DNA from 2 places in the Croceivirga sp. JEA036 genome. Region 1 is predicted to be linked to the other one. Evidence: riboswitches for the same ligand, from Rfam matches in the RefSeq annotation. Region 1 holds a riboswitch; the other holds the start of a gene.
What was found. A riboswitch is a leader RNA that binds a small molecule or an ion and turns the genes downstream of it on or off. The one in region 1 is predicted to bind thiamine pyrophosphate.
Positions count from the first base shown of each region.

Region 1 (15,135 bases):
ATTTCCCCGCAGCATCAAGAAATGTTTACAAAAGAAGAGGCGAAATCTGCACCCGAAATAAACAAGGCAACCGAGACTAATTTTTCTATTACATATTCCAATCAAAAGCCGGCTACAGATACCATAGCTGTAAACATGGATGATACTCCCTTTCGTAATGCAGATGGGAGCATTCTTTTTAGACCTGGAGGTCATGGAGCGCTAATAGAAAATTTAAATGATCAAGAGGCAGATATCATATTCATAAAAAATATAGATAATGTAGTGGTAGAATCTAACCTTACCGCAGTAGCAGAAAGTAAAAAAATACTTGCGGGATTGTTATTGAAAATTCAAGAGCAGGCCTTTGTGTATGCCTCGGAATTAGAGAATGATAAGGTTTCAGAAGACAAATTGGAAGAAATAACTACTTTTTTACAAGACAAGTTAAATGTGCGTTTTTCGTCAGATTTTAAACAGTTATCTCCAGAGGAGAAAATTACTCAACTTAAACAAAAGATAAATAGGCCTATCCGTGTATGTGGAATGGTAAAAAACGAGGGTGAACCCGGTGGTGGTCCATTTTTCATTAAAGATACAGAGGGCAACGTTTCGCTTCAAATTATAGAATCTGCTCAAATTAATAGTAAAGACGGTGCTCAAATGAGCATTTTGCAAAACAGTACCCATTTTAATCCAGTAGATTTGGTTTGTGGAGTTAAAAATTTTAAAGGCGAAAAGTATAATCTGTTAGAATATGTAGATACTAAACAGGGCTTTATAACAGGTAAGACCAAAGAGGGTAAGGAGCTAAAAGCATTAGAATTACCAGGTCTTTGGAATGGTGCTATGGCATTTTGGAACACTATATTTGTAGAAGTACCGTTGGTAACTTTTAACCCAGTAAAAACGGTAAACGACTTATTGAAACCTACACATCAAGTACAATAAAAAATTACCAGTAACAAAAGGACGGATTTATAATCCGTCCTTTTTTATACTAATACCTGTAGGAGTAACAGGTAATGCTATAAGCCAATCATTACCATATTTATCCAATAAATAGTTAGCTAAAGCAGCATTATGTTTTTGCGCATTGGCAAAGCTTATTGGGTCAATTGCACAGTTTTTAAATATAAAACCAATACCAAAGTTTTTTTTAAATGCAGCCTGCCTTTTATTATCTGTGGGTAATATGGTATGGATAATAAAATTTAAAGTGTCTTTAGCCAGCTGCTCTTCTATTACAGTTGGTGTTAGTTCATAGCCGTAAGTATTTGTAACAAATGGAATACTACTATTAGAATCTAAAAGAGTTATTGTTATAATAGATTTGTTTTTTAGGAGTTTGGGAGCATTTATAGATGCAAAAAAGCCCTTACTTACAAAATCTAATTTGTATCTGCCTTTTTGTGGTAATAGAACTTGTCTTGTGGCCGTATTTGTAAATGCTATTTTTTGCTGGGTTTCTTCAATTATTAGAAATCCTTTTTGAAATGCAATATCTGTTTTGTTCTTAAATTGAACGGTAACTGCAACTTCTTTGGCAAAACTTATTTGAGTTGAAATGTACAATACAAATAGAAGGATAAACCTGAGCATATTAAAAATGGTTTTTTTAAAAGACGATGGCCAAAAAAGAATGTGACAAAATCTTATAAAGTATACATATTGTTGTTTCCTTTTTACACACTTTGTGTATTGGGATACAGTGTTTTATACACTATGCTAGAATTTAAAATTAGCATATAACATTGACAATCAATAACCTATGCTTTTTTTGCTGTGGTGCACTAATTCTGGTATTATTTTTCCTCTATACCTAGAACAAAGTTTAACATTAAAACACAGACAAAATGAAAAAGTTATTTTTTGCCACAGCATTAGCAATCGGAAGTTTATCAGCAGTAACAGCTTCTACAGCTACTTTACACGACGGAATCATGAGCGAGGTAATCGCAGAAGAATTTAAAGAAATAGCAGTGTCTGACCTGCCTGCTGCTGTATCTGATGCAGTTGAAACTGATTTTGCTGGTGCTACCATCAACAAAGCATACATGAACGAGAATCAAGAATTTAAACTAGAAATCACTGCTGCAGACGGTTCTGAGCAAACCTTATACGCAGATGCAGAAGGTAACTGGCTAGATATGTAATATATCCGCTTAAGTTTATTACGCTGAAAAGACCGCAATTGCGGTCTTTTTTTATGCATTTGTATTCACTTTTAAGATTTTTTAATGGCTTTGCAGACTTAGGCAATACTATCTTTGTATAGTAACCCCATCTTATATGCCAAATATTTTAGTAGTAGATGATGACGTTGCTTTTTGCAACATGCTCAAAGGATTTTTAGAACGACAAAATTTTTCTGTTTTACATTCCTTTGGTTTAGAAGATGCGCTACAAAAATTAGAAAATACCCCTTTTACTGTTTTATTGACAGATTTAAGACTACCCAACGGCTCTGGCATAGATTTATTAGAAATTGTAAAATCTAAACAACCCAATTGTCATGTAGTGGTAATGACGGGCTATGCAGAAGTAGGTAGCGCGGTGGACGCAATGAAGAAGGGAGCGGCAGATTATATTGCAAAACCATTTGCTCCAGATGCTTTACTGAACATTATCAATAAATTAATAGCGAATAATCATACTGCTACAAACAAACAAAAATCTGTAGTACCTAAAATTAAAATTGAGAATGCAAAAAGCACTACAAGAGTAGTAGGAATAAGTGAAGCTGCAGAAAAACTTAATGAGCATATTAATTTGGTGGCACCCACCAACATGTCCGTTTTCATTAATGGAGCTAGTGGCACAGGAAAAGAAGTTACAGCAAGGGCAATACATGAAAATAGTAGAAGATGTAACGGCAATTTTATTGCGGTAGATTGTGGCGCAATACCCAAAGAATTGGCTGCTAGTGAATTTTTTGGGCATGTAAAAGGTAGTTTTACAGGAGCTGTAGAGGATAAAATTGGCTGTTTTGAAGCAAGTTCTGGTGGAACACTTTTTTTAGATGAGGTAGGCAATCTTTCTTATGAAAATCAAATTCAGTTATTACGTGCACTACAAGAACGTAAGATTAAAAAAGTAGGAAGTACCAAAGAAATTTCTGTGGATATTAGGCTAGTAACTGCTACCAATGAAGATTTGCAGCAGGCTGTTGCACAGGGTAAGTTTAGAGAAGATTTATACCACCGTTTAAATGAGTTTACTATAAATGTCCCTGCCCTAAAAGAAAGAAGGGCAGATTTACCATTATTCTTAGATTATTTCTTAAATAAAGCGAACGCTGAGCTAGATAAAAATATTATCGGGTTTTCTGCCGATGCATTACAAAAACTAACACAATACGCCTGGCCAGGTAATTTAAGAGAATTGCAAAATCTAGTGAAAAGAATGGTATTGCTTTGCCAAGAAAATGAAATTACGGTTAATCTATTGCCGCCCTATATTAAGGAAGCTGTTTTAAAAGAAACACAAACTTCTGGCGCCATAGACGAATCTTTAATTTTAAACAAGGAAGAATTAGAGAAAAAAAGAATTTTAAAGGCACTAGAGCAAACAAAATATAATAAAACAAAGGCCGCGAAACTACTGCAAGTTACCCGTAAAACCTTGTACAATAAAATTGCGCAATACAAACTAGAAGTTTAAATAAGCTTTTAATTCATTCAAAACATTTTCTAAGGCTTTGGTGAAATGCTCTTTTGATCTTGTTTTTGCTTCTGCTTCTAATTGTTCTAAGTGGGGGATTACTTCGCTTATCTGCAACAACCTAAACATAGGTAGCATTTTGTGAGCAATTTCTTTAATGACAACCTGATTTTTACTTGCCAATGCATGCTCTATTAGGCTATAATTTTTTAAGGTTTCTTGATAAAAGATTCTTAAATTTTCTCTTAATTTTTCATCTAACTGTGCAGGGTCTAAAAAGCCTGTTAATGGTTCAGTATTTAAATAGTAAAACGTTTGTTTTGTGGTGTTTTTAACCGTGTCTACTGTAGATGCTATTTTTAAGTGGTTCATTAATGCAGATTGCAGCTCTCCTTTAGAAAAAGGCTTGTACAATAGTTGAGCAAAACCTGCCTTTATACAGCGGTGTGCATTTAAAGTTCTATTTCCAGTCATTGCTATAATTGGCTGCCCTTTATAATGCGGCATTTGCTGTTTAAATGCGTGTAAAACCTCAAAACCCGTGTTAGTTGGCATTTGCATATCAGTAAATACAATATCATATTCAAAACCTATCGTTTTTGGAACATCAGAAAGCTTGGTAAAGGTCTTGTGAGGAATGTTTAACTGTTCTAAAAAGGTAGATAGTAAGGCTAAAAGACTCGTATCATCATCAATTAATACTACTTTTTTGGAGCTGTAATCTGTAGATTTGGAACGGGAATTAGTTTCAATATGTTCTACAGGTACTTCTACATAAAATGTAGTTCCTTTGTTTTCTTCACTTGTAAAAGATATTTTCCCGCCTAAAAGGTGTGTAAGTTTCTGCGCTATGGTAAGTCCCAAACCATAACCTTCTTTCTTTACATTCGTTTCTGCTTGCGTAAATTCGTTAAAAATGGTTTGCTGTATCGACTTAGGTATTCCGCTGCCTGTATCTGCAATGGTTATCTTTAACTGGGCATCCTTTTGTAGGTCGGCATTAATTTTTACATAACCATTTTGGGTAAATTTAAATGCGTTAGAAATTAAATTAGTGAGTATTTGGCGTAATCTAAATGGATCTGTTTTAAAGGTTTGCTGTAATGTTGCTGCTATGTCTAATTGTAATGCCACAGCGGTATTTGCTGGCTTTAGGCTCGTTGCAATCTCCTCTATCAGTTGAGCTGGGATAAAATTTGTGGGTTCTATAAGTAATTTGCCAGCCTCTAACTTAGAAAAGTCTAATAAATCATTCGCTAATTTATTTACATGGTTAGCAGCTACCTGTATGTTGCTTATGTATTTTTCGGTGTCTTCTTTTCGGTTTGCCGTTGGCAGTAAATCTGCATATCCTTTTATAACTCCTAAAGGGCTACGCATATCATGACTTACAGTTTTAATAAGCTGCTCCCTGCTCTGCAGTAATTCCTTGGTGTACGTATTTGCAGCTTCTAATTGTGTGCTTAGTCGTTGTACTCTTCTAAAATCTCTAGTGATAAAATAGATGGATAATAGAATGATAATAAAAGCGAGAATGCCTAACCACTTAATATTTTTAGTGCTTTTTTTTAGGGCGATGGATTGTTCTAAGTTTGCATTTGCAGTAATGGCTAAAACTTCTTGTTCCAAAGTGCTCACTAAGTCTCGCAATTTTTGTGATATTTCTATATCAGTACGTAATATTTGATATTCTTTGTTCGCTATTTGTTGATTTTGGCGCAAGTGTTTTTTACGTGTATCTAGTAGTAAATCTTGAGTAGCAATTAAGATGCTATCTACCATCTTACGTTCATTTTCTGCACCCTCTTCTCGTTTGGCATTTTCATTTAGTAGTTCCGCATAGGCAATCACACTTTTTTGTGTTGCTTCTGGTAGTTGGTCAAAATTGGGCACCAAAGCTCTCGGGGTTATAGTGCCCACGGTAGCCTCTAATGTTTTTATTTTTAAGATGAGACTGTCTAAAGACTTTTCTGCATAGTTCTTTGTTGCTAATCGTCTAAGTTGGTCGTTATTGGCTACTTTCTGCTGTAGTAATATGGCTAAACTATCTAGTAGCGAAATATGTTTGTTGCTCTCACTGCTAATTTTTAGAGTGTCTATCAAAAAAAGAATGCTGTCTACTTTTACGGCATAGGCTGCAAAATCTTTTTTTGTATTGCGTTGCAGAGCTAATTTAGATAGACTTTCGGCAGTATAAATGTCATTAGTAAGCGTACTTATTTTTAAAAGGCGCTCCTCCTTTGGATTAATTTTTTGCGTTTTAGGCAGTATATTTTCTAACTCCAAATAGAAAAACCATCCAGCTAAAATGGCTAAAGATGCTAATACTATATAGCTTAAGACAATCTTTACAATAAAATTTTTACGTTTTTCCAAACCTGTGCTAAATGCCCAAATTTATTGTGGTTTCAAAGTTTTGAGCACCAATAAAAAGTTAATTGTTAACCCAAACACGTAAATTTTTTTCTTAAAAATGTGACCCATTTAAAAAAGGGGTGTCTTACTTATAGAAACAAAAAATAAGAGACGTGTTAAAGTCTATCATTTACGGACTAGCATTTTTAACAGCATTGGCAATAGCATCTCATTATTTAAATGAAGAAAAGACAATTAGGGTTGAGGCAAAAATTGTTACTGCAGAAGTTCATAGATAAGTTATTCACATTCCGTTTTAGCCACTAGGCTAGCGGATCATTGGTTGGTTGATTTGGTTGGAAGGGCCGTACGGTTCTCACCTTACGGTCCTTTTCTTAAAAAAAGCTGCCATTATAAACACTTAAGATAATGCTATATTACACTAACCATGCGTTGTCTAAGGTCAATTACAAACAAAGATAATTTTCCATGTTATCCTTGTACCCCGAATCAAAATAGTTTGTTAGATTGATCCTTTTAAGGCTGTCCCCAGGGCGGCCTTTTTTGTTTTTTATATTTTAGGTATTACATTTGCCGCCATCTCAAAGGGGTGCTGCTTTTGAGTGGCTGAGATTATACCCATTGAACCTGGGCGGGTAATGCTGCCAAGGAATTACGCGGTTAGCGTTTATGGTAAAAAGCATCTAGTAAAACTAGAAGCAAAGCAAAAATTAGCTAAAACAGAATAATAACCCCTTTTATTCGTATTTAAATTACGAATCAGAATGAATTATTCATTAGTAAAAAGGTGCTGTAGCATAGCTTTAAAACAAAGCGTTTTTGGGATATTATTTTTTGGATTACAACTAGTTGTAGCACAAAATCAAGCTCCAGATACTACTCAAGGAACCAAAGTGGTACTAGATGAGGTTTTAGTGCAAGCAGTAAGAGTAACTAAAGCCACACCCGTTACATTTTCAGATTTAGATAAGGAAGAAATAGCTCCAAGAAATTTAGGACAAGATATTCCCATTTTAATGAACTTTTTACCTTCTGTGGTTACTACATCAGACGCTGGTGCAGGGGTTGGTTATACCGGGATTAGGGTAAGAGGTTCTGATGCTACCCGTGTTAACGTAACCATAAATGGTATACCGTACAACGACGCTGAATCTCAAGGTACTTTTTGGGTAAATATGCCAGATTTTGCATCCTCCACAGAAAGTTTACAGTTGCAAAGAGGTGTGGGGACATCTACTAATGGAGCGGCTGCTTTTGGAGCTAGTTTAAATTTGTTAACAGATGCTATTTCAGAAGAAGCATTTGCGCAAATAGGAAGCTCTATTGGGAGTTACAATACCTTGCGAACCAATGTAAAATTTGGGACAGGTTTACTTAGTGACCATTTTGAATTCTCTGGCCGACTTTCTAGAATTACTTCTGATGGGTACATAGATAGAGCATCTTCTGATTTAGATTCTTATTTTTTACAAGGCTCTTTTAAAGATGATAATACACTCATTAAAGCACTACTTTTTGGTGGGCACGAGGTTACCTATCAAGCATGGTATGGTTTTGAACCAGAATATGTGGCTGCATTAGGGGCAAATCCAGATATAAAAGAGAATCCAACATATAACGTTGCTGGAGTTTATTTTGATGACGCAGGTAATATTCAGTTTTATGATAAAGAAGAGGATAACTACAAACAAGATCATTTTCAATTACATTGGAATCAAAAATGGAGTGCAAACTGGAATACCAACATAGCAGTTCACTTTACTAAAGGTAGAGGTTATTTTGAACAATTTAAAGAGGACGATGATTTTGCTACCTACGGTTTTACACCTTTAGAGGTGAATGGGGAAGAGTTGAATACAACAGATGTAATTAGAAGAAGATGGTTAGATAACGATTTTTATGGAACAGTTTTTTCTGCTAATTATGTAAATGATGATTTAGACCTGATTATAGGTGGTGGTTGGAATGCCTATGATGGCGACCATTTTGGAGAAATTATTTGGGCAAGGTACGCCACGGATAGCGAAATAAGAGACAACTACTATTTTGATCAATCGCGTAAAACAGATTTTAATAGTTATGTAAAAGCTAATTACAAGTTAGATGAGCATTGGAGCCTGTTTGGAGATGCTCAATATAGGTCTGTTAGTTATACTGCCAACGGAGAAGATACGGGATTGGTAGATGATGATTTCAACTTTTTTAATCCTAAGGCGGGTATTACTTTCGATTTAAATAGAAACAATAATTTCTATTTTTCTTACGCAAGAGCAAGTAGAGAGCCTAATCGTAACGATTATGAAAACGGTACTCCAAAACCGGAAAAACTCAATGATTTTGAATTAGGATGGCGTTATGTAAGTCCATCTTTTCAAGTAAACACTAATGTTTACTACATGCGCTACCAAAACCAGCTGGTTCTAACTGGGGAATTAAATGATGTTGGGGCACCTGTACGTGCTAATGTAGGAGATAGCTACAGATTAGGATTAGAGATTGATGCAGCATACCAAAGAGACTGGTTTACATGGCAAGGAAATATAGCACTAAGTGATAATAGAAATTTAGATTTTTTCTTTACTAGAGACGGAGAATTGACAGATTTAGGAAATACTAAAATTGCCTATTCTCCTGGATTGGTGGTAGGAAACGTAATTGGATTTAAACCTGTAGAGAATATGCAGTTTTCTTTTTTAACCAAATTAGTAGGTGAACAGTATATGGGGAATATAGATGCTGCGCGTTCTAAATTGGATAGTTATTCTCAAACAGATTTTAACATACAATACAGCATCCCAACTAATGGTTTTGTTAAGAGTGTGGTCTTGTCTGGTTTAGTGAACAACATATTTGATCAACACATAGTTTCTAATGGGTATTTTTATACGTACGATGACGATTGGAGTACTGAAGGAGTTATAACAACTATAGAAGGTGCTGGGTATTATCCGCAGGCTGGAATAAATTTCTTGTTGGGCGCATTGGTTAATTTTTAACTTTGCATCCACACCCTGAGCACCGAGATGATGTAAACTATTTGGTGTAGTTCCCCCAATTGTTTCGATTTGTGAAGGGTGTTTCTGCTTAATATAGTCTAAAATACTTCTACTATAATGCAAGCATCTGAGTTTTTCACACACAAGCCAATACGTTGGGGCATAGTGGGTTGTGGCGCGGTTACAGAAGTTAAAAGCGGACCTCCTTATCAATTTACGCCACACTTTGAACTACGGATGGTAATGCGTAGAGATGCAGAAAAAGTGGCAGATTATGCTAAGAGGCATCAGGTGCCAGCTTTTACAACAAAAGCAGAAGATTTAATCAATTCTCCGGAAATTGATGCAATTTATATTGCTACACCACCGCATTTACATAAAAAATTTGCGCTAAAAGTAGCTGCAGTTGGCAAGCCCTGTTGTATAGAAAAACCCTTAGCACCATCTTACAAGGAGGGTTTAGAAATTTATGAGGCTTTTGAAAAGAAAGATATTCCGCTTTTTGTAGCGTATTACCGTAGGTCTTTACCCCGTTTTTTAAAGGTGAAAGAATGGTTAGATAGTAGCGCAATTGGTAGACCAAGACACATTCATTGGTTAAAGACTAGAAATGCAAGTTCTTTAGATAAAAACAAACACTATAATTGGCGTACAGATGCCAATATTGCGCCAGCAGGCTATTTTGACGATTTAGCGAGTCACGGCCTAGATTTATTTTGTTTTCTATTAGGTGATATCACTTCGGCTAAGGGTATCGCTATAAATCAACAAGGGTTATATACCGCTAAAGATGCAATTTCTGGTGTTTGGGAACACGCTAATGGAGTTTTGGGTACAGGCACTTGGAATTTTGCTACGCATGAGCCAAAAGATGAGGTGGTGATTCTGGGTGAAAATGGAGAAATTAGATTTTCTGTCCTAGGAGAAGAACCGGTGATACTAAAAACAGCAACACAAGAAGAAAGTTTATTTATTCCTCACCCTAAGCATGTACAAGAATTTCATGTGCATAATATACAGCAACACTTGCTTGGAATTTTAGAGCATCCATCTACAGGGAAAACGGCATTGCATACCAGTTGGGTTATGGATAAGATTTTAGGAGCTATTTAGTTAGAAATTATTACAGAACTGCCAGCCACAGTTGTGTTGTAAAACAAAAGGTCATAATAGCGCTGACCGTCATCAGGTCTGTTTAGCATGGACCCAGAAAATAAACTGTATTCATAGTCATCACAACTACAAACCACATTTGACCCATCTAAAGTCATAGTAGAACACTCATTAGGAGCATGATTAGGGCAACTGGCTTCAAACGCAAAAAAAGTGTCTGGCCCAGTACGCATCACAAAAGCACCGCGAGTGCCTACACCATTATTTCCCACATAAATGGGATTACCAACACTGTTTAGATTACTGTAGAGGGGTAAATTAAGGTTGAGTTCAAACCGGAAGCCCACCTCTTGTAAAAAGGGATTTCTGTTTGTAGTGTTTTTATCGCATCCAAAAAGCAAAAGGGTGACAATCAGTAAAAAGAAATATCTCATCCTAAAAATTTGCCGTAAAAGTGGTCAAAAATTATGTATATTTGCGTTAATCCTCTCTAAAAATCACGATATGGTGGTTGTGCAGAGGATTTTTCAATTAATAAATAAAGCGTAACGTAGGGAAAAGACAATTTTTCTCCTGCGTGTTTTTGCTTAAATTATAAGATATATGTCAAAAGTTTCATATTATACTCCAGAGGGATTAAAGAAGTTGAAGGAAGAGTTAGACCAACTTAGAGATGTAGAAAGACCCAAAGCATCCCAAGCTATTGCAGAAGCAAGAGACAAAGGCGATTTATCAGAAAATGCAGAGTATGACGCTGCCAAAGAAGCTCAAGGCCTTTTAGAAATGAAAATTGCCAAGTTAGAGGAAACCGTTGCCAATGCAAGAATTATAGATGAGTCTCAACTAGACACCTCTAAAGTATTGGTGCTTTCTACTGTAAAATTAAAGAACCAAGCCAATGGCATGGAAATGAAATATACCCTAGTTGCGGAAAGCGAAGCTAACCTTAAAACGGGTAAAATATCCGTGACCTCGCCTATTGGTAAAGGGTTATTAGGTAAATCTGTGGGCGATGTAGCAGAAATAAAGGTGCCTAACGGAACTTTACAATTTGAAATATTAGAAATAACCCGAGACTAGGTTATTTCGTTTTAATGAATATCTTTAATCCTGTCTACTAAAGACAGGATTTTTTTTGGTAAAAACATAACTATGGCGAGCATTTTTACAAGAATTATTAATGGCGAAATACCCTGCTACAAAATAGCGGAAGACGAACAGTTTTTTGCGTTTCTAGACATTAACCCCAATGCAAAGGGGCATACGCTCTGTGTACCTAAAAAAGAGGTAGATAAGTTATTAGATTTAGACGAAGAAACGTATATGGGGTTAATGGCGTTTTCTAGAAAGGTAGGTAAAGCTATAGAGGCAACAATAGATTGTAAGCGGGTAGGGATGACTGTAATCGGTTTAGAAGTACCTCACGTACACGTGCATTTAATTCCCTTACAAGGCATGCATAATGCCACTTTTAAACATAAAGAAAAAGTAGAGGCAGTGGAGTTGGAAGCAATAGCAGCAAGCATACGTGCAAATATGGCTTAAGCAATTAAAAAATATGTACCTACACCTACCGCAACAACCGCTAGGGTAATTAATACAAATGTAAGTGTAGTTGGTTTGGTTGCCTTTTTTTCCGGAGTAGCTAGTTTATTGTAATACTCAAAAACCCGTTCTATATCTTCGGTCCAGTTTACAGGGTAAATCATAGAATAACAAGTTTTACATTTAATCTCATGAGAAATTTGAGATGTAATTCTATGAAAAAAAGCATTGTAGGTATGTTTTTGGTAAAAGGTTAGTTTTAGTAACTGGTTGTAACATTCTGGGCAATTATTGGTAAGCTCAACTTCTTTAATTGCAATATTTTTTTCTTTTGCCATGGCCTACTTTGTTTTTAATAAAATCTGCATTACTGTACCTTCTTTGCTAGATGTTAATACTTTAATTTTTCCCTTATGGTATTCCTCTACAATTCTTTTAACTAGAGAAAGCCCTAATCCCCAACCTCTTTTTTTTGTGGTTACTCCAGGATTAAAAATTGCATTAAATTCACTTTTTGGTATTCCGTGTCCGGTGTCTGTAATAGATATAGAAACATAGTTATCTTTTAAGGCAATGTGCAAGTCTATATCTCCTTTTCCACGCATGGCATCTATGCCATTTTTAACTAAATTTTCAATGCTCCAGTTGTATAGCGGTGGATTTAAAGGTACCAATAATTCATCTATTTCTGTTACAAAGGAAAAACGGATAAGTCTAGAACTCCTTTTTTTAAGATACTCGTAAGCTTTCCGGGTTTCTTCTACAATATCATGTGGTTTAAGTTCTGGCATAGAGCCAATTTTAGAAAAGCGTTCGGTAATGGTTTGTAGGCGATCTATGTCTTTAGCAATTTCTTTGGTAATTTCCGGATTAATAGCTTCAGTTTTTAATAGCTCATTCCACCCCAATAAAGAGGTTAATGGTGTTCCTATTTGGTGTGCCGTTTCTTTAGCCATACCTGCCCAAAGTTTGTTTTGTTCAGAAGCTTTATTTGTTTTAAAAAAGAAAAAAATGACGGTCGCAAAAAGGCAAATGATAAGTAGCAATGCCAGTGGATAAAACTTTAGTTTGTTCAACACTTCAGAATTACCGTAATACAGTGTTTCTAACAGTTCACCTCCTTGTATAATTTGTATGGGAGTATTTTCACTTTTAAATTGGGCAATTTTATTTTGAATATAAATAGAGTCTTTCCCTAATTCTGCAGGTATGTTGTGCGTTTTTATGGAGCCTTCTTCATTTACCAAAATCATAGGAGTAGAGGTGTTGTTGCCTAATACTTTCAGCGTAAGGTCTCCTAATTCTTTATCTACTGAGCTTTGTATTAATTCTGATTGAGCGGTGGCCCAAATTTCCATTTTCAAACGTTCTTCTTCTTTAAACTTTTTAAAAAAGCTGTTGGTGTTCCAAAGAATTAGCGCTACAAAAATAAAAGCGGATAGGAGTAGCACTAGGTTAGAAGTACGTTTTCTAGGATTGAATTTCATTCCATAGGTTGTATGGGATTAAAGATAAAGCAAAATGTATTAATTGTTGAAAACATCCGCTTGTTGCATTTTAAATTTAGCCTCTAAATTGCCTATTTTTGAAGTCAATAAATAGTTTTAGATGGAAGTTCAGGGAAGAATTAAAATGATAGACGAAACTAAGACCTATGGTAACAATGGTTTTAGAAAAAGAGAAGTTGTGGTAACCACAGAAGAGCAATACCCACAACATATTTTAGTTGAGTTTGTACAAGATAAGTGCGATTTATTGAATTCTTACCGTGCAGGACAAATGGTGAAGGTGAGCATAAACCTTAGAGGTAGAGAGTGGACTAATCCACAAGGTGAAACTAAGTATTTTAACTCTATCCAAGGTTGGAGAATAGAAAATTTGGAACAACAAGCTCAGGGTGGAGACAACAGTATGCCACCAGTACCTCCTATGGAAGCTTTTGAGCCTGCCGATGATTTTAACGATGAAGACCATGACGATTTACCTTTTTAATTAAAAAAAGTTTAATACATAAGTAAGCCATCAGTTATGGATGGCTTTTTTATTTTAAAGCGTTAGCTATTGTTGCGAATAAGCACTAAAAGGGGTTGTTTAAATGATTTTATTTAAATAGTTTTCTAGAAAACAAACTGATGGACCCAAGTGGCAAAAACGCAATTTACTATCTAGATGATAGGTTGTGGTTTCCGCCAATAGCACATGCTAATGCAGAAGGACTTTTGGCGGTTGGTGGGGATTTATCTCCTGAGCGACTATTATTAGCCTATAAGAGCGGAATTTTTCCTTGGTTTAATGATGACGCTCTTATCTTATGGTGGTCTCCTGATCCAAGAATGGTACTTTTTCCAAATAAAATTAAAATCTCTAAAAGTATGCGTAAAGTACTAAGGGATAATCAGTTTAGATTAACCATTAATCAAGACTTTGAGTCGGTGATAATCCATTGTGCTAAAAAAGACAGAAAGGACCAAGAAGGTACATGGATAACAGATAAAATGATAACGGCTTATATGGACTTGCACCAACGTGGATTTGCTACTTCTTATGAGGTTTGGCAGCAAGATAGATTAGTTGGCGGTTTGTACGGTGTAGATTTAGGTCATGTCTTTTGTGGAGAGAGTATGTTTAGCCTTACTAGTAATGCTAGTAAGTTTGCCTTTATACATCTGGCGCAACACCTATCCCATAAAAAATACAGCATAATAGATTGTCAAGTTTACACAGAACACTTAAAATCATTGGGTGCGGAAGAAATAGACAGAACAGTCTTTTTATCTTATTTAAATGGAAATATTGAGGGTGGATAGGAAGAATAAAATGTGATGTTGGCCCTCTAAAGCATCTTCCAAACGATATTCTGTACCTATTTGTACCTTACACGTATCAGACAAAAACCAACCCAATTGTAAAGTTAATCTTTGGTCATATTCTGGATTCATTTTTTTACCTACACTAACTAGGGATTCCCAATTGCCTACTAGGTAAGTTTCCCCTAAATCTAATCGTTCTCCATTTAGTGGTAAATCCAATGAAAATCGATATCTAAATCTATGAATAAAGTTATTGGTTGTGATACGTTGTTCCGTTCTAAATCGGTGTCCGTATCTCAGGCTAAATGGTTTTATGGTAAAATCGTATTGTTGGGTAAAGCGCAATTCGTTCGCTTTAGCTTCAAAGGCTTCCCTAAATCTAAATTGAACACCCAAAGCTATACTTTGATTGTCCATTAGTTTATAATTACTAAAGTGAACTGCATCTATTTGTCTTACTGCTAGACTAGCTTCCTCATTTCTGTAAAAATAGCTGCGATTTTGAACACTGTAATTTTGGCTATAAAAAGGACTTACTTTGTAGTTCAAAGCAATTTTTGGCTGTAAATATCCTGTAAAATCTTGTCCTTGAACACTGCAAAAACAGAAGAGGAATAATAGTAGAAATTCCCAATATTTAATACCGTACATAG
Region 1 covers NZ_JAATON010000003.1:215,684-230,818, reverse strand. The annotation lists gene HCO57_RS09470 (DUF4301 family protein) at 1-930, shown strand, start outside; gene HCO57_RS09465 (hypothetical protein) at 958-1,581, opposite strand; gene HCO57_RS09460 (hypothetical protein) at 1,836-2,135, shown strand; gene HCO57_RS09455 (sigma-54-dependent transcriptional regulator) at 2,272-3,642, shown strand; gene HCO57_RS09450 (hybrid sensor histidine kinase/response regulator) at 3,631-6,018, opposite strand; gene HCO57_RS16750 (hypothetical protein) at 6,171-6,296, shown strand; TPP riboswitch at 6,594-6,687, shown strand; gene HCO57_RS09445 (TonB-dependent receptor) at 6,783-9,014, shown strand; gene HCO57_RS09440 (Gfo/Idh/MocA family protein) at 9,132-10,127, shown strand; gene HCO57_RS09435 (Rieske (2Fe-2S) protein) at 10,124-10,561, opposite strand; gene greA (transcription elongation factor GreA) at 10,731-11,207, shown strand; gene HCO57_RS09425 (HIT family protein) at 11,280-11,672, shown strand; gene HCO57_RS09420 (hypothetical protein) at 11,669-12,010, opposite strand; gene HCO57_RS09415 (sensor histidine kinase) at 12,014-13,159, opposite strand; gene HCO57_RS09410 (DUF3127 domain-containing protein) at 13,281-13,664, shown strand; gene aat (leucyl/phenylalanyl-tRNA--protein transferase) at 13,805-14,479, shown strand; gene HCO57_RS09400 (DUF2490 domain-containing protein) at 14,453-15,133, opposite strand; gene HCO57_RS09395 (hypothetical protein) at 15,120-15,135, opposite strand, start outside.

Region 2 (15,135 bases), on a different contig from region 1:
CTACAACTATATCATATTTCCTGATAATTTCTAAAGCATTATCGCGTGTAAGACGCGTGTTATGGGCTATTATATTTACATGGGGATTCATCGCTTCCAATCTTTTTTTAGCCACATCTACCTTTGGTTGTCCTACGGTATCTGTACTGTAAAGAATCTGCCGTTGTAGATTGCTTATCGCTACTACATCGTCATCAATAATGCCTAAAGTTCCTACACCTGCCGCAGCCAAATATTGTAAAATGGGGCATCCTAAACCACCTGCACCAATAACTAAAACTTTAGCCGTTTTCAACTTTAATTGCCCTGCTACACCAACCTCATCCAATATAAGATGGCGGTGATATTGGTTTGCTTCTTCCTGTGATAGTTTCATTTAAATAGCACTAAAATGTTCCCAATCTTTCCAAACCACATCTAAGCCTTGTGCTTCTAGCATAGCTACCACCTCTTCCGTGGGACGTTCATCAGAAATTTCAAATTGTTCCAAGGATTCTGGCTCCACCACGTACCCCCCTGGATTTGTTTTTGACTCCGCACTGATGGAGTTGATTCCTAGATTGACAATATTTTGCCTAAAAGGAATACTCTCTCTTGTAGAAATTGATAATTCCACATCCTCATCTAAAAGTCGGTAAGCACAAATTAATTGTACCAAATCCGCATCTGTCATAACCACCTTAGGTTCTAGACCACCGGAATGTGGGCGTAATCTAGGAAAAGAGATGGAATATTTGGTCTGCCAGTAGGTACGTTGCAAATATTTAAAATGTAAAGCATTAAAAAAACTATCGGCACGCCAATTTTCTAAGCCTAATAAGGCTCCAAGTCCAATCTTATGTATACCTGCTTTTCCTAATCTGTCTGGTGTTTCTAGACGGTAATCAAAATTGGACTTTCTACCTTTTGGATGGTGTTTTTTGTATTCCGCTTGGTGATACGTTTCTTGGTATACCAAAACCGCATACAAACCACTATTAATTAAGCGCTTATATTCTTCCGTATCTAAAGGCTGTACTTCTATAGCAATATTGGCAAAATGTGTTCTTAGTAACTGAATAGCATTGTTTAAATAGTCTACACCAACAGTTCTATTAGCTTCTCCTGTGACTAACAATACATGATCAAAACCCTTTGTTTTTAAATACGATGCTTCTTTCAAAATTTCCTCGTCGGTAAGCGTTTTTCTTGGAATTTTATTCGTCATGCTAAAGCCACAATACGTACAAATATTTTGGCATTCATTACTTAAATACAAGGGTGCGTACATTTGTATGGTGTTCCCAAAACGCTTTTTTGTAAGGGCATGGCTCGCATTCGCCATCTGATTTAAGAAAGGCTTTGCCGCAGGTGAAATCAAGGCCATAAAGTCATCCAAGCTTCGATGCTCTTTTTGCAAGGCTAATTGCACATCTGCCTGGGTCTTCGCATAAATTTCTTGGACCACCGTTTCCCAATCATATTGTTCAAAGACTTCTTTAAACTGTTTCATTACAACTGGGTTTCTGATAGAAATTGAGTAAAGGGACTACTGGCGTTGGCACTCATAGCAGTGGGGGCTAATTCAGCTAAATACGCCTGCCTCCCTGCTTTAACTGCCCAGTTAAAAGCCTCTGCCATTTGCACAGGATTTTTAGACACTGCAATCGCCGTATTCACTAAAACTGCATCTGCACCTATTTCCATAGCATGTGCCGCATGAGATGGGGTTCCTATACCAGCATCAACTACCACTGGCACATTACTTTGTGCAATTATAATTTCTAAAAACTCCAATGTTTTCAATCCTTTGTTGGTGCCAATAGGTGCACCTAATGGCATTACGCATTGCACACCTACATCTTCTAAACGTTTACACAGAACTGGGTCTGCGTGGATATAGGGCATCACCACAAAACCTTGTTGTACCAGCTCCTCCGCAGCTTTAAGAGTTTCAATCGGGTCTGGCAATAAGTATTTTGGGTCTGGGTGTATTTCTAGTTTAATAAAATTTGTATCTAATGCCTCTCTCGCTAATTGTGCAGCAAACACAGCTTCTTTTGCCGTACGTACTCCAGAAGTGTTGGGTAATAGATTTACTTTTGCCTGATTGATATGTTTTAAAATATCGTCTTCCTCATTAGTCACCTCAACTCTTTTTAAAGCCATAGTAACCAATTCCGAACCGGATGCAACGATGGCATCACGCATCAAAGACATGCTCGCAAATTTTCCTGTTCCTGCAAACAAACGGGAAGTAAACTCTTTACCTCCTAGAATTAAATTGTCTTTAGTTGCCATGGTACGTTGTATTTAAAAATTGCGCTGTGATTGTTTTTAAGTTTTTGGGCTGACCCGATAATATTCCAGAAACGGCAACCCCTGACACTCCTGTTGTAGCAATTTGTGCTACATCTTCTGGGGTAATGCCACCAATTGCCACTATAGGAATGTTTGCTCCGTTTTTAGACAATGCTGTCGTTATTTGTTGGAACCCTGTAACACCAAGAATGGGGCTCAAATTCTTTTTGGTTGCTGTAAATCTAAAAGGTCCCAACCCTATATAATCTGCTTTAGAAGAAATTCGTGCCGAGCAATCTTCTAGAGTATTGGCAGTACCACCAATGATTGCATCCTCACCTAATGCAAGGCGTGCTTCTTCTAGGCTTGTATCTGTTAAACCCAAGTGTACTCCTGTGGCATTGACCGCTTTTGCCACCGCAACATTATCATTGATAATTAATACAGCATTATGGGCATCTGTTAATTTTTTGGCCTCTTGGGCTGCCTGTTCATAAACTGAAGCCGAAGTGTCCTTGAGACGAAGTTGTATCCATTGACAACCCGCAGTCAATACTGCCTCAATATTTTGTAAATGTTCCGCTACAGTGCTTCCTTGAGAGATGTACTGTAACTTAAATGTATTTAAGTCTATTTTTGTTTTCATATGATGTATGGTATGCCAATAAAGTGGTATTAGAACCCATGCGTTGTTCTACATAATTTTTTGCCTTTTTGCTGGCCTCTAAAAGCGATTTTCCTTTGGCCAATTCTGCAACAAGTGCAGCAGACAAAATACAGCCTGTACCGTGTTTAGCCGATAATAGCTCTGGAATCCCTTTTATTTCATATACAGTGCCTGTTGTAGTGTATAATTGATCTATACCTTTTTCAATTTTTTTATGTCCTCCTTTTACTAAAACATTGGTGGTAGTAGAAAGCATCTTTAAGAAATCTTCCGTAGCTATTCCATTAGCCATTATTTGTAATTCATTATAATTTGGCGTTATCAAATAACAATGGCTTAACACATTCTCTAATGCTAGTTTTTCGGTTTGAATAGATGCTTCTGAATGAAAATCAAAATTGGCCGAAGCACTAAATATAGGATCAAAAACTATTTTAGCCTCAGGTTTTATTGTTTTCACGACTCCTATTAGCTCCTCTAAAACAGACCAACTTTCTACAATGCCGACTTTAATATAAGCTACGGGAAACCTTTTTAAAACAATGCTCAATTGTTCTATAATTATGTCCTTGGCTATCCAATGGCAAGCTGTAAAGGTATCGTCTGTTTGTATGGTATTGGCCGTCTGCACCGCCAAACCATAACAATGAAGTTGCTCAAAAGTTTTAATATCAGCCAACAAACCTGCACCCGCAGAAGGGTCAAAACCCGCCAAGGTTAGCACATAGGGGCGTTCAGTTTTCATAAGCTTGGTTTTTCCATGACTTTTGCAAAGCCAAATAGGCATCAAGCGGAGAAGAATGCTGCCAAACACCTCCTAAAACCGCTACTCCCGAATAACCTAAGGCTTTCGTTTGTGTAATAGTTGTACTTGTTATTCCTCCAAGAGCAACAATGGTTTGGGCCAGGTTCATCACATTAAATCCCTTTCCAGCATATCCTTGTTTAGAGGTACTATCAAAAACTGGACTTAAAAACGAATAGTTAAAATAATCACCTTTAGTTATAACTGTTTCTAATTGATGAAAGGATGTACTCACGGTTTTGCCTTTTTGCTGTTGTTTACGGCAATAACTAGCCAAGTCTATTTTAATTTCATTTCTGTCTTTCTCCCTTAAATGTATACCTCCTAAATAAAATTTTGATGCTAATGCATGGTGTTGATGCACCACTATTTGTTTGTGATATTCTACAGGTATAGCGTTAAGCAATGCATTACATTGTTGCAAGTCCCATTGTGGTTTTCTAAGGTGTAGCCGTTCCAAACCCGCCTCAAAAAGTGCTATAATCCAATTCACTTCTTGCGGATAATAGGTCTCCGTAGTAATCACAATAGGACTTTTAAACTTCATAGATGACTATAAATACACTTCGCTTCCTTTATCCTTAAATTCCTGAGACTTCTCTTGCATGCCCACTTCTAAGGCATTCTGCTCATTCACTTCCTTTTTAGCCGCATAGTCCCTTACTTCTTGAGAAATCTTCATAGAGCAAAATTTAGGACCGCACATACTACAGAAATGGGCAATTTTTGCACCTTGTGCGGGTAAGGTCTCATCATGATATTCTCTTGCACGCTCAGGGTCTAGACTTAAGTTAAACTGGTCTTCCCATCTAAACTCAAAACGGGCTTTACTCAAGGCATCGTCACGGTATTGTGCGCCAGGATGCCCCTTTGCTAAATCTGCTGCGTGAGCTGCTAACTTATAAGTAATTACTCCCGTACGCACATCGTCTTTATTTGGTAATCCTAAATGTTCTTTTGGTGTTACATAGCACAACATAGCGGTACCGTACCAACCAATCATTGCTGCACCAATACCAGAGGTAATATGGTCATAACCCGGAGCAATATCTGTGGTTAAAGGGCCTAAGGTGTAAAAAGGGGCTCCGCCACAGGCCTCTAATTGCTTGTCCATGTTTTCTTTAATCATGTGCATGGGTACGTGTCCCGGACCTTCTATAAACGTTTGCACATCATGCTTCCAGGCAATTTTTGTGAGCTCCCCCAAGGTTTCTAGCTCAGCAAATTGAGCCTCATCGTTAGCATCTGCAATTGAACCTGGGCGCAGACCATCTCCTAAAGAGAACGCTACATCGTACTGCTTTAAAATCTCACAGATATCTTCAAAATGCGTATATAAAAAGCTTTCTTTATGGTGTGCCAAACACCATTTGGCCATAATAGAACCGCCACGAGAAACAATTCCTGTAATACGCTTTGCGGTCATGGGCACATAGGCCAAACGTACCCCTGCATGAATGGTAAAATAATCTACTCCTTGTTCTGCTTGTTCAATTAGGGTGTCTCTAAAAATTTCCCAGGTCAAGTCTTCGGCCTTTCCGTTTACTTTTTCTAAGGCTTGGTAAATAGGCACAGTACCTACTGGCACTGGAGAATTGCGAATAATCCATTCTCGTGTTTCATGAATGTTTTGCCCCGTAGACAGGTCCATAATGCTGTCTGCTCCCCAGCGGCATGCCCACACCGCTTTTTCTACTTCTTCTTCTATGCTAGATGTGGTGGCAGAATTCCCAATATTGGCATTGATTTTCACCAAAAAGTTTCTACCTAAAATCATGGGTTCACTTTCTGGATGATTGATATTATTAGGAATTACAGCCCTACCAGCGGCTACCTCATCCCGAACAAATTCTGGCGTAATTACTTTAGGAATTCCCGCTCCAAAAGATTGCCCAGGATGTTGTTTACTCAACTGCTGTACTTCTTGTAATTTCTGATTTTCTCTAATGGCGATATACTCCATCTCTGGCGTAATAATTCCCTTTTTTGCATAGTGCATCTGAGAAACGTTTTGGCCTTTTTTAGCGCGCAACGGTTTTTTTATATGATTAAAGCGTAGCGCATCTAAATTAGTGTTCTCTAAACGCTCATTAGCGTAATGGGAAGAAAAATCATCTAAAGCTTCTACATCCCCACGGTTCATTATCCAAGACTCGCGTAAGCGTTCTATCCCCTGGTGCACATCAATGGATTTCTCGGGGTCTGTGTATGGACCACTAGTATCATACACGGTAACTGGCGCATTTGGTGTTCTTTTCTGGGTAAAGCTATCTACCGTATCATCCAAAGCTATCTCTCTCATAGCTACTTTTATTTCTGGAAAAAGCTGCCCTTGTACATAGACTTTCTTAGAATTAGGAAAAGGGGTTGTGGTAATGGATTGCGGTTTTGGAATGGTGTCTGTTTTCATAATGCGTTTTGTGTTGTATTCATCCTCCTTGTGTGGCTCTTACAACCAAAATAGCATCACCTTCTTGCAAAACGGTACTTTCCCAGTCCTGTTTAAACACCACGGCATCATTTACAGCTAAGGCAATGCCTGCTGTAGATGGTAATTGTGTAGCTACAAATTGTGATAAGGAAATTCCGGCTGTAGTAGTAATGTTATTCTCATTTAAGGTAACCACCATAATTTTTTACATTAAGATGGACTAATAGCACGAAAATGAAAATAGCGAATCCGGAAATACGTCTGAATTGCTTTTCCCTTCGTCGGTATTAGCCGCATCAGGTTCAAAGGGTATTTCTCAGACCATACAGGCCACCCCTAAAGCTGTACCAAAGATATAGAATAAAAAGTTGTTTTTACAAAGCTTCTTTAATGATTTGGTCTACAACCTCTGGATTTAACAAGGTAGACGTATCGCCTAAATTACTTAAATCGTTAGATGCAATTTTCCGAAGTATTCTCCTCATAATCTTACCACTACGTGTTTTAGGAAGTCCAGGTACAAACTGAATTTTATTTAGCTTTGCAATGGGGCCAATTTTATCAGAAATTTGCTGATTAATCTCATTTCTTAGGTTATTTCTATCCCTAGATTCTCCTGTTTCTTTTAAAATTACGAAGCCGTAAAGTGCATTTCCCTTAATATCATGCGGAAAACCAACAATAGCAGATTCTGCCACCGCAGGGTGTTCATTTATAGCATCTTCTATAGGTGCTGTACCCAGGTTATGACCAGAGACAATTATTACATCATCTACCCTACCCGTAATACGGTAATAGCCTACCTCATCGCGTAATGCTCCATCGCCTGTAAAATACATATTTTCAAAAGCAGAAAAATAGGTGTCTTTATAGCGTTGGTGGTTGCCCCAAATGGTTCTAGCCATAGAGGGCCAAGGGTATTTTATACACAATCTACCATCTACTTGGTTGCCTTTAATTTCCTTTCCATTTTCATCCATCAAAGCAGGTTGTACACCTGGTAGCGGTAGCGTGGCATAGGTAGGCTTGGTAGGCGTACTAAACGGGATGGGAGATATCATGATACCCCCTGTTTCGGTTTGCCACCAGGTATCTACAATAGGGCAATTCTTTTCGCCAACATGATCATTGTACCAATGCCAAGCTTCCTCATTTATAGGCTCCCCTACAGTTCCTAAAACTTTTAAAGACGATAAATCGTACTTTGTTACAAAATCAATATTTTCTTTTGCCAGGGCCCTAATTGCCGTTGGCGCTGTATAAAACTGTGTCACCTTATGTTTTTGAACAATTTCCCAGAAGCGTCCATAATCGGGATAAGACGGAACCCCTTCAAACATTACCGTAGTAGCCCCATTGGCTAACGGCCCATAAACAATGTACGAGTGACCCGTAATCCATCCAATATCTGCGGTACACCAATACACATCTTCTTCCCGATATTGAAAAACATTTTTAAAAGAGTATGCCGCATATACCATATATCCACCAGTAGTATGCATCATTCCCTTAGGTTTACCCGTAGAGCCCGAAGTGTACAAAATAAATAGAGGGTCTTCTGAATCCATTATCTCTGGTACACAATCCCCATAGGCTTCATCTAGTAAGGGTTGTAACCATTCGTCTCTATTTTCTTTCAGTTGGATGTCTGAATTGATTCGCTTGGCAACAAGTACCTTATCTACCGTAGTACAATCTTCTAAAGCCTCATCTACAATACCTTTTAAATCGATGGTTTTAGCACCTCTATATGAACCGTCTGAAGTAATTACCATTTTAGCCTCACAATCGTTTATACGGGTAGCTAATGCCGAAGCTGAAAAACCAGCAAATACAACAGAATGTATTGCTCCAATACGTGCACAAGCTAAAACCGATACCGCCAATTCTGGAATCATAGGTAAATAAATAACTACCCTATCCCCTTTTTTTATGCCTTTATCCTTTAACACATTAGCAAATTTAGATACGCGTGTATGCAACTCTAAATAACTAATATGTTCTGCCGGTTCATCTGGATTATTCGGTTCAAATAAAATCGCTGTTTTGTCACCCCTTACATGCAAATGACGGTCAATACAATTTTCTGTGATGTTTAATTGTGCTCCCGAAAACCATTTTACTTCTGGTTTAGCAAAATCCCACTCCAACACCTTATTCCATTTTTTACGCCACAAAAAATGTTCTTCTGCAATTTCTTCCCAAAAATTCTCTGGATTCCTTACGGACCTACGGTAAACCTGAAAATATTCTTCTAAGTGTTTTATGTGATAATTACTCATGTTTATGTATTCGCTGTTTATTTTATATTAATGTTCTATGGCTTTCCCAGCACCTGTGGGTATCCTTATGTCTTCTACTATTTCTTGCACTTCTACCGGTGGTGCTTTAGTTATACTAGCAACTAGAAGAGCTACTATAAAGTTAACCAGCATACCAATGGTACCAAAACCTTCGGGAGAAATACCCCACCACCAATGGTCTGCGGTAGCATTTTCTGGACTTCCTAACCATCCTAACTTAAATTTAGCAATGTAAAAACAGGTAATTCCCAAACCTGATAACATACCTGCTATGGCTCCTTCCCTATTCATTCTTTTACTAAAAATGCCTAATACGATGGCAGGAAAGAAAGAAGAAGCAGCCAAGCCAAAGGCCAAGGCTACTACGGAGGCCACAAAACCTGGCGGATGAATACCAAAATAACCCGCCACTACTACTGCAAAAAGAGAAGCTACACGTGCCAGAAGTAGTTCTTTTTTATCAGAAATATTTGGAGCAATTTGTTTTTTAACCAAGTCGTGAGAAATAGAAGTAGAAATTACCAACAGTAGTCCCGCCGCTGTAGACAAGGCAGCCGCTAAACCGCCTGCAGCCACCAATGCAATAACCCAATTGGGTAATTCTGCTATTTCAGGATTGGCTAAAACCGTAATATCACGGTCTATATACAACTCATTAGCACTGGTACTTGCGTTGTTTATTTGACGTTCTCCTGATGCTCCTCTTGCTGTGATAAATTGGGGTTGCTTGCCTTCTATAGCACTCCCTGGCAAATATTGAATTTTTCCATCTCCGTTTTTATCGGTCCAAGCAATAAGTCCAGTTTCTTCCCATTTGGTAAACCAAGCAGGGATTTCTTTATAGGGTTTGTCTTGTACGGTTTCCATTAGATTGGTACGTGCAAAAACAGCAATCGCTGGAGCAGTAGTGTATAAAATGGCAATAAACAATAAGGCATACCCGGCAGATTTACGCGCATCTTTCACCTTAGGAACTGTAAAGAACCGAATGATTACATGGGGTAAACCTGCCGTTCCCATCATCAAAGCTGCTGTTATAAAAAATACATCTATCTTAGACTTACTGCCATCTGTATACGCTATAAAGCCTAATTCGGTCATCAATCCATCTAACTTGTCTAACAAATACACGCCATCACTACCTTTTGCACCCATACCTATTTGTGGAATTGGGTTCCCAGTCGCCATGAGCGATATAAAAATAGCAGGCACCATAAAGGCGAAAATCAGTACGCAATATTGTGCTACTTGGGTATACGTAATCCCCTTCATCCCACCTAAAAAAGCGTAAAAAAGAACTACCGCCATACCAATGTATACCCCAGTATTTACCTCTACATCTAAGAACCTGGAAAAGACCACGCCTACCCCTCGCATTTGCCCTGCTACATAGGTAAAAGACACAAATAAGGCAGCAATTACAGCAACCGTGCGGGCAACATTAGAATAATAGCGGTCCCCAATAAAATCAGGGACGGTAAATTTTCCGAACTTACGTAAGTAGGGCGCTAATAATAATGCTAGAAGTACATAGCCACCTGTCCAACCCATGATATAAACAGAACCATCATAGCCAGAAAAAGCGATTATCCCTGCCATTCCAAGAAAAGAGGCTGCAGACATCCAATCCGCAGCGGTAGCCAAACCATTAGCTAAGGGGGAGACTCCACCACCTGCTACATAAAATTCTTTGGTAGAGCCAGCTTTAGACCATATAGCAATACCAATATATAAGGCAAAAGTGATGCCTACCAAAATAAAAGTCCATGTTTGTATGCCCATTACTCGTCTAGATTATATTTTTTATCTAACCGATTCATCAAAGCAACGTACACAAAAATTAAAAGGACAAATACATAAACAGCACCTTGCTGGGCAAACCAAAAGCCTAGTTTAAAGCCACCTAGGCGAATGGTGTTTAATTGTGCTACCCAAAGGATGCCACATCCGTAGGAAACCAAAAACCAGATAGCCAAAAGTATGGCTAGATATACTAGGTTCTGTTTCCAATACTTTTTTCGCAGTTCAGTTTGCATTGGTTCAGTTTGAACCTGAAAGATAGAAAATTTTTATAGGCTACTAATGAACATTTCTATCTAAAAACCCGCAAATATTGATAGATTCCTATCTTATTTCTTAAATCGACATTTTATAACAATAGAAAAAAATAAAAAAGCCCCAACGGGAATACCATTGGGGCTAAATCGTATTGTTTATTTCCTATTAACTAGCTAGGTAACTATTTACATTGGTACCAATGCGTTCGTGTATATTACTTACATCTGCCTTAACAAAGGTTTCCCCAGTAATACTTTCGTACAATTCTATATACCTATCAGAAACGGATTCAATGTATTCCTCACTCATATCCGGGACACTTTGCCCTTCTAAACCTTGAAAACCGTTGCTGATAAGCCATTGACGTACAAACTCTTTGGACAACTGTTTCTGTGGTTCCCCTTTTTCTTGTCTTTCGTCATAACCTTCCGCATAAAAGTAACGCGAAGAGTCTGGCGTGTGTATTTCATCTATCAAGACTATTTCTCCTGCTTTCGTTTTACCAAATTCGTATTTGGTATCCACTAAGATTAAGCCTCTTTTGGCTGCAATCTCCGTACCCCTTGCAAATAGTGCTTTGGTATATTTTTCTAGCACCGCGTAATCGGCTTCAGAAACAATACCCTTAGCCAAAATATCTTCTTTAGAAATATCCTCATCATGGTCTCCTTTTTCTGCTTTTGTAGCAGGGGTAATTATAGGTTCTGGAAATTTATCATTTTCCTTCATCCCCTCTGGTATAGGAACGCCACACAAGCTACGCTTACCCGCTTTGTATTCTCTGGCGGCATGTCCAGACATATACCCTCTTATCACCATTTCTACTTTAAAAGGCTCACAAGCTTGGCCTACTGCAACGTTTGGGTCTGGCGTTGCCAACAACCAATTGGGAACAATATCTGCCGTGGCCTCCATCATTTTAGTAGCAATCTGGTTTAAGATTTGTCCTTTGTAGGGTATTCCTTTTGGCATTACCACATCAAATGCAGAAAGGCGGTCTGTAGCCACCATTACCAAAACGTCATTTTTTAAAGTGTAAACTTCTCTTACTTTTCCTTTGTACACCGCTTGCTGGTTGGCAAAGGTGTAGTTGGTATCCATTAGTGTATTTGCAGCCATCTACTAAAATTGGTTTTGATGCTCAATGTCTTTATATGCTTCTATTACTTTCTTTACAAGTTTATGGCGAATCACATCTTTATCATCCAAATAAATAATTTTAATGCCTTCTACATTCTTTAAAATAAGAATTGCCTCTTTTAGACCCGAAATTACTCGGCGTGGCAAATCTATTTGCCCTGGGTCTCCCGTTAGTAAAAACTTAGCATTTTTACCCATCCTTGTCAGGAACATTTTCATTTGTGCGTGGGTGGTGTTTTGGGCCTCGTCTAAGATTACAAAAGCATTGTCTAAAGTTCTACCCCGCATAAATGCCATTGGCGCTATTTGTATGGTGCCGTCCTCTATGTATTTGTCTAGTTTTTCTGGTGCAATCATATCCCGCAATGCATCATACAAAGGCTGCATATAAGGGTCTAGCTTTTCTTTTAAATCACCCGGTAAAAAACCTAAGTTTTCTCCTGCCTCTACCGCTGGTCTTGTTAAAATGATACGTCTTACCTGCTTTTCTTTCAGCGCTTTTACGGCCATAGCTACACCCGTATAGGTTTTACCGGTACCTGCAGGTCCAATGGCAAAAACCATATCATTTTTCATGATAGCATCTACCAATTTACGCTGATTCACGGTTTGTGCTTTTATAAGCCTACCGCTAACCCCATGCACCAACACTTCTCCACTAGCCGCAGAAGATTGTATTTCTTCTTGGGTATCAGATGTAAGTAGTCTTTCTATAGCGTTTTCATCAATTTTATTGTACTTGGCAAAATGCGTGGTAATCATATCAAACCTGCGGTCAAACTCCTCTAGCATCTCTTCATCGCCGTATACTTTTATCTTGTTGCCTCTTGCAACTATCTTTAGCTTGGGAAAGTATTTTTTTAGTAACTCAATATTCTCATTTTGGTTGCCAAAAAAGTCCCTTGGGCTTATCTCTGTAAGTTCTATTATTAATTCGTTCAAAAAAAGAAAGTATTAAAGTTGTGGGGTTATAAATTTGTGGTTGTTTACTTTTATATAATTTTACAAACAAACTTAACCAAAATACGCTTTTAACCGGCAAAAAACTATCAACAGCATTTAATGGCTCTTATTACCCTAACTACAGATTTTGGAACTAAAGACCACTTTGCTGCCGTGGTTAAAGGCACCATCCTTAAAGAGGTTCCGCAAACTACAGTTGTTGATATCTCTCACCAAGTAGCTCCTTTTAACATACAAGAATGCGCCTATTTAGTAAAGAATAGCTACCATGCATTCCCTAAGGGGAGTATCCATATTGTGGGTATAGATTCTGAGTGGTCTCCAGAAAATGAGCATATTATAGTCTTAGTAGATGGGCATTATTTTATAAGTGCAAACAATGGTGTAATATCGTTAATAACTTCTGAAAAACAGCCAGAAAAGCTTATGGTGATAAACCTTCCTAATACGGATTTCACTAGTTTTCCGGTACTTGATATTTTTGTGCCTGTGGCATGCCATTTAGCTAGGGGTGGACAACCAGAAGTTCTGAGTAGCCCATTTACCCAATTAAAGGAGCTGCGTGATTTTAAACCGAGAATTGAAAATAATGGTAAAACCATTATAGGGAATGTTATTTATATAGATAACTACGGAAACGTGGTAACCAACATTCAAAAAAGTACTTTTGAGGCCTACCGAAATGGGCGCGAATTTGAGATAAATGCCAGAAGAGAAAAGATTTACACTATTGAAAAGAGTTATAATGGCATTGTAAATTATGAACTAGATAAAAATAAACGTAAAGGTCCAGGAGATTTACTTGCGCTTTTTAATGCGGCAGATTATCTAGAACTTGCTATTTTTAAGAGCGATTTAAATACCGTAGGCGGTGCCTCTACTTTAATAGGGTTACATTACCGCGATATTATCACCATAAACTTTTTATAATGCTGGTACGGATTGTAAAACTCACTTTTAAAGAAGAACATATACCCCAGTTTGAAGCTATTTTTGAAGCCACAAAAGATAAAATTAGAAATTTTGAGGGGTGCCATTTTTTAGAACTCTATCAAGATGTAAATTCGCCCCAAATATTTTTCACCTACAGTTACTGGGAGAATGAAGCTGCCCTGAATACCTACAGAGCATCTGATTTTTTTACAGGTGTATGGAACAAAACCAAAGTTTTGTTTGCTGATAAACCGCAAGCCTGGAGCGTAACTAAAAAAGCTAGTTTAAACTAAACCTATGATAGCCATTTTAAAAAAAGAAATTCTTTCCTTTTTTAACTCCCCTATCGGATACCTTATCTTCATCTTGTTCTTTGTGTTGAACGGATTATTCTTGTGGGTATTTAAGGGCGATTTTAACCTTTTGGATTATGGATTTGCAGACTTAAGCTTGTTTTTTCTGCTTATCCCTTGGATATTTTTATTCTTAATCCCGGCCATCACTATGAAGAGTTTTTCTGAAGAATTAAAGATGGGTACGCTGGAGTTACTTTTAATAAAGCCTATTAGTACCAAAGCCATTGTTATAGGTAAATTTTTAGGCGCTTTACTATTAGTGGTTTTAGCCTTGTTACCTACCATTGTATATGTATTAGCCATAGGGGCTTTAGGCAGTGTCAGCAATAATTATGATATGGGAATGGTACTAGGGTCTTATTTTGGATTGTTCTTTTTAGCGGCCATGTATTGTGCCATTGGTGTATTTGCTTCCAGTCTTAGTAGTAGTCAAATTTTTGCGTTTATTCTAGGAGCTCTACTGTGTTTTGTACTATTCTATGGCTTTCAAGGATTAGCCACATTAGCAGAAAATGGAGCTACACAATTACAAATTCAAAATTTTGGTGCCCAAGCACATTTTAAAAGTATCGCCAGAGGCATAATAGATACTAGAGACCTTATTTACTTTTTGAGTATTACGGTCTTCTTTCTCTTTATGGCCTCCATTAGCATTAAGATAAGCAATTCCTAAGATGAAACAACAACTAAAATACAGTATACTAGGTCTTGCTGCAGTGGTTGCGATTAACGTGCTAGCCAGTTATGTGTATCATCGTTTTGATTTAACTGAAGACAAAAGATATACCTTATCAGAAGCTGCACTACAAACCGTTGCCGATTTTAAAAGTCCTATAGTTATAGATGTGCTATTAGAAGGCAATTTACCGGCGGAGTTTAGTAGATTAAAAACCGAAACCGTATTGCTATTGGAGCAATTTAGAGCAGAAAACAGAAAAATTACATTTAACCTAATAGATCCTAAAGAAGGCATAGATAATTCGGAGGAGTTTATGGCGCAGATGCAACAGCTGGGGTTAAAGCCAGTTAATGTTACTGTAACTGAGGACGGTAAAACTTCTCAAGAAATTATTTTTCCTTGGGCTATGGTGAATTCTGGTAACCAAACCGTAAAGGTGCCACTACTCAAAAATAAACTGGGAGCAACACCAGAAGAACGTATTAATAATAGCGTTCAACAACTGGAATATGCCTTTGCA
Region 2 covers NZ_JAATON010000001.1:607,168-622,302, reverse strand. The annotation lists gene moeB (molybdopterin-synthase adenylyltransferase MoeB) at 1-376, opposite strand, end outside; gene thiH (2-iminoacetate synthase ThiH) at 377-1,492, opposite strand; gene HCO57_RS02360 (thiazole synthase) at 1,492-2,280, opposite strand; gene thiE (thiamine phosphate synthase) at 2,270-2,926, opposite strand; gene HCO57_RS02350 (hydroxymethylpyrimidine/phosphomethylpyrimidine kinase) at 2,895-3,692, opposite strand; gene HCO57_RS02345 (thiamine phosphate synthase) at 3,682-4,299, opposite strand; gene thiC (phosphomethylpyrimidine synthase ThiC) at 4,306-6,162, opposite strand; gene thiS (sulfur carrier protein ThiS) at 6,182-6,382, opposite strand; TPP riboswitch at 6,440-6,531, opposite strand; gene acs (acetate--CoA ligase) at 6,558-8,465, opposite strand; gene HCO57_RS02325 (sodium:solute symporter family protein) at 8,493-10,268, opposite strand; gene HCO57_RS02320 (DUF4212 domain-containing protein) at 10,268-10,522, opposite strand; gene HCO57_RS02315 (phosphoribosylaminoimidazolesuccinocarboxamide synthase) at 10,710-11,663, opposite strand; gene HCO57_RS02310 (PhoH family protein) at 11,667-12,626, opposite strand; gene HCO57_RS02305 (S-adenosyl-l-methionine hydroxide adenosyltransferase family protein) at 12,747-13,577, shown strand; gene HCO57_RS02300 (putative quinol monooxygenase) at 13,577-13,873, shown strand; gene gldF (gliding motility-associated ABC transporter permease subunit GldF) at 13,878-14,609, shown strand; gene gldG (gliding motility-associated ABC transporter substrate-binding protein GldG) at 14,611-15,135, shown strand, end outside.
Region 2: linked by a shared signal. The riboswitch ahead of thiS (sulfur carrier protein ThiS) and the one ahead of HCO57_RS09445 (TonB-dependent receptor) in region 1 are both predicted to bind thiamine pyrophosphate.